Teredinibacter turnerae T7901: one gene and its partner. The protein of the gene in region 1 interacts with the protein of each later gene in a pairwise test. Links are inferred from orthologs where the notes say so. Each region holds a gene or a part of one and is shown on either strand. Other genes may lie near its edges.

Region 1 (3,200 bases):
ACTTGCACCCGATCCAACACCCGGCCAAGGGCTGGTGATACTGCAAGACCGCAGTGGGGGAAACCTGCCAGCAACAGTTGGCGAATGCGGGGGCGACGAATGTAAAGCTGTGCTGTTTGCGATAGGACGTCAACTAGTCGTGGAGACAGTCGCTACTGTCGGGTATGTTCTCGCTCACAATGCCTATGCAGATGCCGCACGCGCGCGCGACTGTAAAACCAAAACCCAGCAAGTCGAAAATGCCGGCGCGCCCCGTAAAATCATGGAAGAGGACCTTGGCAACTACCTGTAAGCGAACAAACCTCATGTCTGAGTAAGGATGGTTGGCCGCCCGCTTTAGCGGCCACTCCCAACCCAAAAAAATGTAACAGTCTTAAACGAAGTGATACCACGCCCCTCCTCTTAATCAAACATTTCGGCGAAGAACCGCTTGCAAGTTACCGATAAGCTCGCAGGGCTTTGAGCCGTCGCGTTTTCAAATAGACTTTCCGCTAAGCGTTTATGCGTTTTCCAGTGGAATTCCGGATTACCCTTGGCACCTGCTTTCTCGCGGTGATTGAGTTAGGCGGATACCGCGATCCGTTATATACTCGCCTGTTTTAGCAATCTGGCACAGGGAGCCCAACCATGCTTGACCGTTTCGCCGCCTGGACTCGTTTCGTCCTGTTGGCAGCAACCACTAGCACGCTTCTGGCTTGCGGTCAGAGCGGCCCGTTACGACTTCCAGATAAACCTGACGAGGCCCCAGCAAGCTCCACCAGTGAAGTCACCAATACAAGCAACGCATCGGCTCAGGAATAAATAGATACCATGGCGCACTTCAGTTACAACGATAATCAGCTCACGGTGGAGGGTTGTACACTCTCCGCTATCGCCGATACTTACGACACGCCCTGCTACGTGTACAGCCGCGCATCCATTGAACAATCCTACCAGGCCTACGCCAGTGCGCTCGGCGCGCACCCTGGTATGATCTGTTACGCAGTCAAGGCTAACTCGAGCCTCGCGGTGCTTCAGGTGCTTGCGCAACAAGGCGCGGGCTTTGATATCGTTTCTCAGGGTGAGCTTCAGCGGGTACTCGCCGCCGGCGGTAGCGCCGATCGTGTGATTTTCTCCGGTGTAGGTAAAAAAGCTGAGGAGATGCGCTTCGCGCTGCAACAGCAGATTGCCTGCTTTAACGTGGAATCGGCAGCGGAACTGGAAACACTTGCGCAGGTTGCGCAAGCGATGGGTACTACGGCACGTGTATCCCTGCGGGTTAACCCGGACGTGGATGCCAACACCCACCCTTATATTTCCACCGGCCTGAAAGAAAACAAATTTGGCGTTGATATTCAGACAGCACTTGACGTCTACCGTCGGGCGGCCAGCCTGGATGGGATCGACGTGGTTGGGATCGATTGTCATATCGGTTCCCAGTTAACTCAGCTAGCCCCGTTTATGGATGCACTGGACCGTGTCCTGGCGCTGATGGATCAGCTCGCGGAAGAAGGCATCACTATCCGCCATCTGGATCTCGGTGGCGGCCTGGGCGTAACCTATAACAACGAGCAACCCCCTTCGCCCGCAGACTATGTCGGGCAGGTTATTGCCAAACTCGGTGATCGCGCGGTCGCACTGATGTTCGAGCCCGGGCGCTCAATCGTCGCGAACGCCGGCGTACTACTCACCCGAGTGCTTTACTTAAAGCCAACTGAGCACAAAAATTTCGCAATAATTGATGCTGCGATGAACGATAACATCCGCCCCTCGCTTTACCAGGCTTGGCAGCGCGTACTTCCGGTGATTGCGCCCGAAGAAAGCGAACCCACCCAGCAATGGGATCTGGTTGGGCCTGTGTGCGAAACCGGAGACTGGCTGGCCAAGGATCGCGCATTAGCGCTCCACGAAGGCAGCGTACTTGCTCTAATGTCCAGTGGCGCGTACGGGTTTACCATGAGCTCCAATTACAACAGCCGTACCCGAGCTGCCGAAATCATGGTCGACGGCGACAAACATCACCTTATTCGCGCCCGCGAAACCTTTGCCGATTTGGTTCGCGGTGAGCAGCTATTAGGTAGCGAGGACCCTAGCTGATGCGTTTGCGGTTCACCAAAATGCATGGTCTGGGCAACGATTTTGTCATGATCGATGCTATCAGCCAGAAAGTCACCATAACACCCGAGCGCGCCCGCAAGTTGGCTGACCGCCATTTTGGTGTCGGTTGCGACCAGGTACTGGTTGTTGAGTCTCCAGACAATCCAGACGCAGACTTCCGTTACCGTATATTCAATAACGACGGCAGCGAAGTAGAAAACTGTGGCAACGGCGCTCGCTGTTTTGCGGTATTTGTGCGGCAGCGACAACTGACAGCGAAGTCAGACATTGTTGTGGAGACGGCAGCGGGGCTGTTGCGGCTGCATGTGCTTGACGACAACCAGGTCACGGTCAATATGGGTGTACCTGTGCTGGCGCCCGCGCAAATTCCGTTTGTGACACCGCACGAGCAGCCCGAATATCCGCTCCAGCTGGACAACATGGAAATTACTATCAGCGCCGTTTCCATGGGTAATCCGCACGCGGTCACGCTCGTGGATAACCTGGCCAGCTTCCCGGTAAAAACACTGGGGGCACAAATTGAAACTCATGCGCAATTTCCAAACCGAGTCAACGCCGGCTTTATGGAATTAATTTCCCGCCAAGAAGTTAAACTCCGGGTGTTTGAACGCGGCGTTGGAGAAACGCTTGCGTGCGGCACTGGAGCCTGCGCTGCAGTCGTCAGCGGCATTGTCCGCGGGTTGCTCGACACTACAGTTGCAGTTCATCTCCCCGGCGGCAGCCTCAGCATCACATGGGAGGGCGCAGAAAAGCCTGTTATGATGACGGGGCCAGCCAAAGCTGTATTTCATGGACAGGTTAAACTATGAGCGAGTCCATTACGGATAAAAAAGAGCGCCTCACCGAAAAGCAGGTCGCCCACTACTTAAAAACCAATCTCGATTTTTTTAATCGGCATCTCGATTTGCTCAGCGAGCTTCAACTTCCACATGAAAGCGGCAAGGCCGTTTCGCTGGTGGAACGCCAGGTCGCGGTGCTCCGCGAGCGCAATATGGATATGCGCCACCGTCTCAGCCAGTTACTGGATAACGCCCGTGAGAACGACCGCTTGTTCGACAAGACCAAGCGGCTGGTGCTGGCCTTGCTCGAATGCAATGATCTTG
Region 2 (3,240 bases), 290 kb from region 1 along the record:
AGGCAGACATGAATGTGTCATTTTGGCGCGTGCGCGCTGGAGTTTTATCCCGTGTTGGCATGTAGATCGGACGCGCCAAAGCATGTTGCCCGTGGGGATTGAGAGTTATCGATCAGGGATCGATGTCAAACAAGGAGACAGCTTATGAACAGAACTGGTGAAGAAGGTACCGTGCCTTCGCGTTCCAAACGCTTTTTTGAGAAGGGAGATTACTGGTACTACAGCACCCGCGAGGGCGTCGATATTGGCCCTTTCGATACGCTGCACGAAGCTGAAGTGGGTGCCAGTGATTTTATCGACTTTATCATCCACGCCGAGCCCACCATTCGCGAAACCCTGGGCCGTTATTCAAGTCGCGCCGCCTGAAGCGCGCAATCATAATAATTCTGAGCGGGAGAATTTTTCTCCCGCTTGTTTAGCACGAAGAAACCCGTTAGGTAGTCCATCGTTCCGAACCACCCGTCACGGTGCAACACGCGTTATTTGTCGCACAACGACGGGTTTTCCCGCCTTATAAACGCGATTACAATTCTACTCATCTGCCTCCGAGCGCCAGCCACCGCGACCGCGTTTACCCATTCGGCTTTTCATATCCTGCCATTTTTCCAGTTGTTCCGGGGTGAGAATTTCGCGCATTTTGGCCTGCATTTCCGCATGGAAATACACCCGTTGCTTGGCTGAGTCCGCTGCCTGTGCCGCGAGCGCATCCAACTGGGTTTGATAATCCGCAGCGGATGGGTCGAGCTGTGACAGCGCCGCAGGGTTGCCGAGACCGCGCTCACCGCGCGCCGCAGCGTGCTCGTCGCGCAAGGCTTGGATTTGCGCCTTTTGTTCGGTCGTCAGATCCAGGGCGTACTCCATCATCTCCAGCCCGCGGCCTTGGAAACCGCCACCACCGCCCTTGCCACAACCACCCTGTCCTGGGCCCATAGCCATAGCGCTAGCCGCCATAGAAATAAGCCCGGCGCCAATCAGTGCTTTACATTTTGCTTTCATCATTGCCTCCTTCACGTGGCGTTGTTTGATGGGTCCCAGTATGCTCGCCGGCAATGCTAAGTAGGGTTACGCCGCGGTAAAGTTACGTAAAGGACTCGCAGGTGGGCATTAAAGCCGTTACATTGTGGATATGGAAAATTTACCTCTCATTTTACTGGTCGACGACGATCAAGAACTTTGCGACCTCATCGGCGAATATCTCACCGCTGAAGGCTTCGCCGTAGACAAAGCCCACAGTGGCCAAAGTGCGCTCACGCGCCTCGCCTCGCCGCCGGAATGCCAGCTGATCGTGCTGGATATTATGATGCCGGGGCTGTCCGGGCTGGATGTACTGCAGCGGCTGCGACCAAGCAACAGCACCCCGGTAATTATGTTGACCGGTCGTGGTGATGACATTGATCGCATATTGGGCCTCGAAATGGGCGCCGACGACTACCTGGCTAAACCCTGTAACCCGCGTGAGCTGGTTGCTCGGGTACGCGCTATCCTGCGCCGCACTCAAAACCCAACCAGCGGGGATCAACACCTGCTGGACGTAGCCGGCATTCAGCTCAGTCCAGCGGATATGCAAGCCAAAGCACTCGGCACACCACTGCAGCTCACCGGAGCCGAGTTCAACACCCTTAAAGTGTTGATGCAGCACCCGGGACAAACCCAGACCAAGGCATTTCTTACCGAGCAGGTACTGCATCGCCCCCTCACCGCCTACGACCGCAGCATTGATGTGCACGTCAGCCGGATACGCCAAAAACTGGCCAACGCGGGCATTCACGATATTATTCGCTCCGTTCGAGGGGTCGGTTACCAACTATTGTCCGCAGACTGATGCCCAATTTCGGTTTTAGCAAAATATTCTGGAAAATATTTCTCACCTTCTGGCTGGTGAATCTGGCGGTCATCTTTGCCGCCAGTTTCACCATCGTAAGCAACATGGAAGCGACGCGAATCACCAATTTGCATGAGCAGATGGCGCGTCGTTTTGCCGAACAAATCATCGATCGCGTCGAAAGTGGCGAGCCTATGCCGCGCTTCCGCCGTTTCGGCGGGCCCGGCCCCAAGCGCGGTGAGGAACCGTCGCCGCGACTGAACATCACGCGCGCAGACACTAACACACCGGTATTCCAACACCGCTTCAGGTTTCAAACCGAAGAACGCACGCTGCAATTTCAGGTCACCAGCGCCGCCGGCACGCTCTATAACGTAGAAACGCAACTCCCGCGCAAACCGCTGTTTATGAAGGACATGCTGCAACGCCTGCGGTCCACCCAATTTGTGTTAATTCTGATCGCCTCGACCTTGGCCAGCGCGCTGCTAAGCTGGTCGATTGCGCGCCCACTGAAAAACCTGGGCGCGCGCTCGCGCGAAGTGGCAGGAGGGAATCTTGACGCCCGCCCGGATAAAAAACTGCTTCAGCGCGGCGATGAAATTGGCGAATTAGCGCGGGATTTGGACCATATGATTCACCAGGTCGCTACCAGTATTAACGGGCAACGTCAACTTCTGCACGATGTTTCACACGAGCTACGCGCTCCGCTGGCCCGTTTGCAAGCCGCCGCCGCGCTCGTGGAAAAAAAACCCGAATCTCCGCAATACATCGCCAAAATTCATCACGAATGCGACCGCATGAATGTCCTCATTCAACAGATTCTCGACTATGCTCGCTTCCATGAACTGCCGGAAGATCGCGAAACAGCATCACTAACTGACTTAGTAGACGACGTATGTAGCGATATTCGCTTTCGCTACCCTGAGCATCAAATTCAAATAGACACTGCCACCACTCGCCAGATCTACTACACCGGATTTCTGGATTCCCTGCAAAAAGCCTTAACCAATTTTCTCGACAACGCCTGCAAATACTCGCCACCAAACAGTCTCGTGCACATACAATTGAGCGAGCAGGAACATACAACAACCGTAGAAATTTGCGATAGCGGCTGCGGTATCGCACCAGAACACCTGGCGCGCGTTACAGAACCGTTTTTTCAAACTGCAGCAGAGAACTCGCAAAAAGGGTTTGGCCTTGGCTTAAGCATCGCGCGTCGCGCCATCGAAAAAAACGGCGGCAAATTGGATTTTGGCAACCGCGCGGAGGGCGGCTTGTGTGTCACTGTGACGCTTCCTCGCTAGCGTTCAATATGTGCAATGGGCCATGACCATTAATCATTAACCAGTTTCTCCACTACCTTATCGACTCTAGAGCTGCCTGCTGACATGTTAATCCGCAATACACTCCAACCCACC

Evidence for each region.
Region 2: the proteins of lysA (region 1) and TERTU_RS19685 interact in binary tests that used the Escherichia coli proteins (3 or more experiments, as listed by UniProt). The link is inferred for Teredinibacter turnerae T7901 from one-to-one orthologs.

What each region holds. Positions count from the first base shown.
Region 1 is NC_012997.1:4,615,622-4,618,821, forward strand. The notes cover bases 70-2,943. They hold lysA (diaminopimelate decarboxylase), read left to right. Parts: upstream 70-810; coding sequence 811-2,076; downstream 2,077-2,943. Other genes in these bases: TERTU_RS18520 (hypothetical protein), read left to right, coding at 70-292; lptM (LPS translocon maturation chaperone LptM), read left to right, coding at 628-801; dapF (diaminopimelate epimerase), read left to right, coding at 2,076-2,906; TERTU_RS18535 (DUF484 family protein), read left to right, coding at 2,903-2,943. Also shown: more of TERTU_RS18520, read left to right, coding at 1-69; more of TERTU_RS18535, read left to right, coding at 2,944-3,200. UniProt on the Escherichia coli protein: Specifically catalyzes the decarboxylation of meso-diaminopimelate (meso-DAP) to L-lysine. Is not active against the DD- or LL-isomers of diaminopimelate.
Region 2 is NC_012997.1:4,905,892-4,909,131, forward strand. Bases 61-2,974 are described here. They hold TERTU_RS19685 (response regulator transcription factor), read left to right. Parts: upstream 61-1,126; coding sequence 1,127-1,822; downstream 1,823-2,974. Other genes in these bases: TERTU_RS19675 (DUF6316 family protein), read left to right, coding at 145-366; TERTU_RS19680 (Spy/CpxP family protein refolding chaperone), read right to left, coding at 532-996; TERTU_RS19690 (sensor histidine kinase), read left to right, coding at 1,822-2,974. In the rest of the region: more of TERTU_RS19690, read left to right, coding at 2,975-3,126; TERTU_RS19695 (GNAT family N-acetyltransferase), read left to right, coding at 3,211-3,240. UniProt on the Escherichia coli protein: Response regulator member of the two-component regulatory system CpxA/CpxR which responds to envelope stress response by activating expression of downstream genes including cpxP, degP, dsbA and ppiA.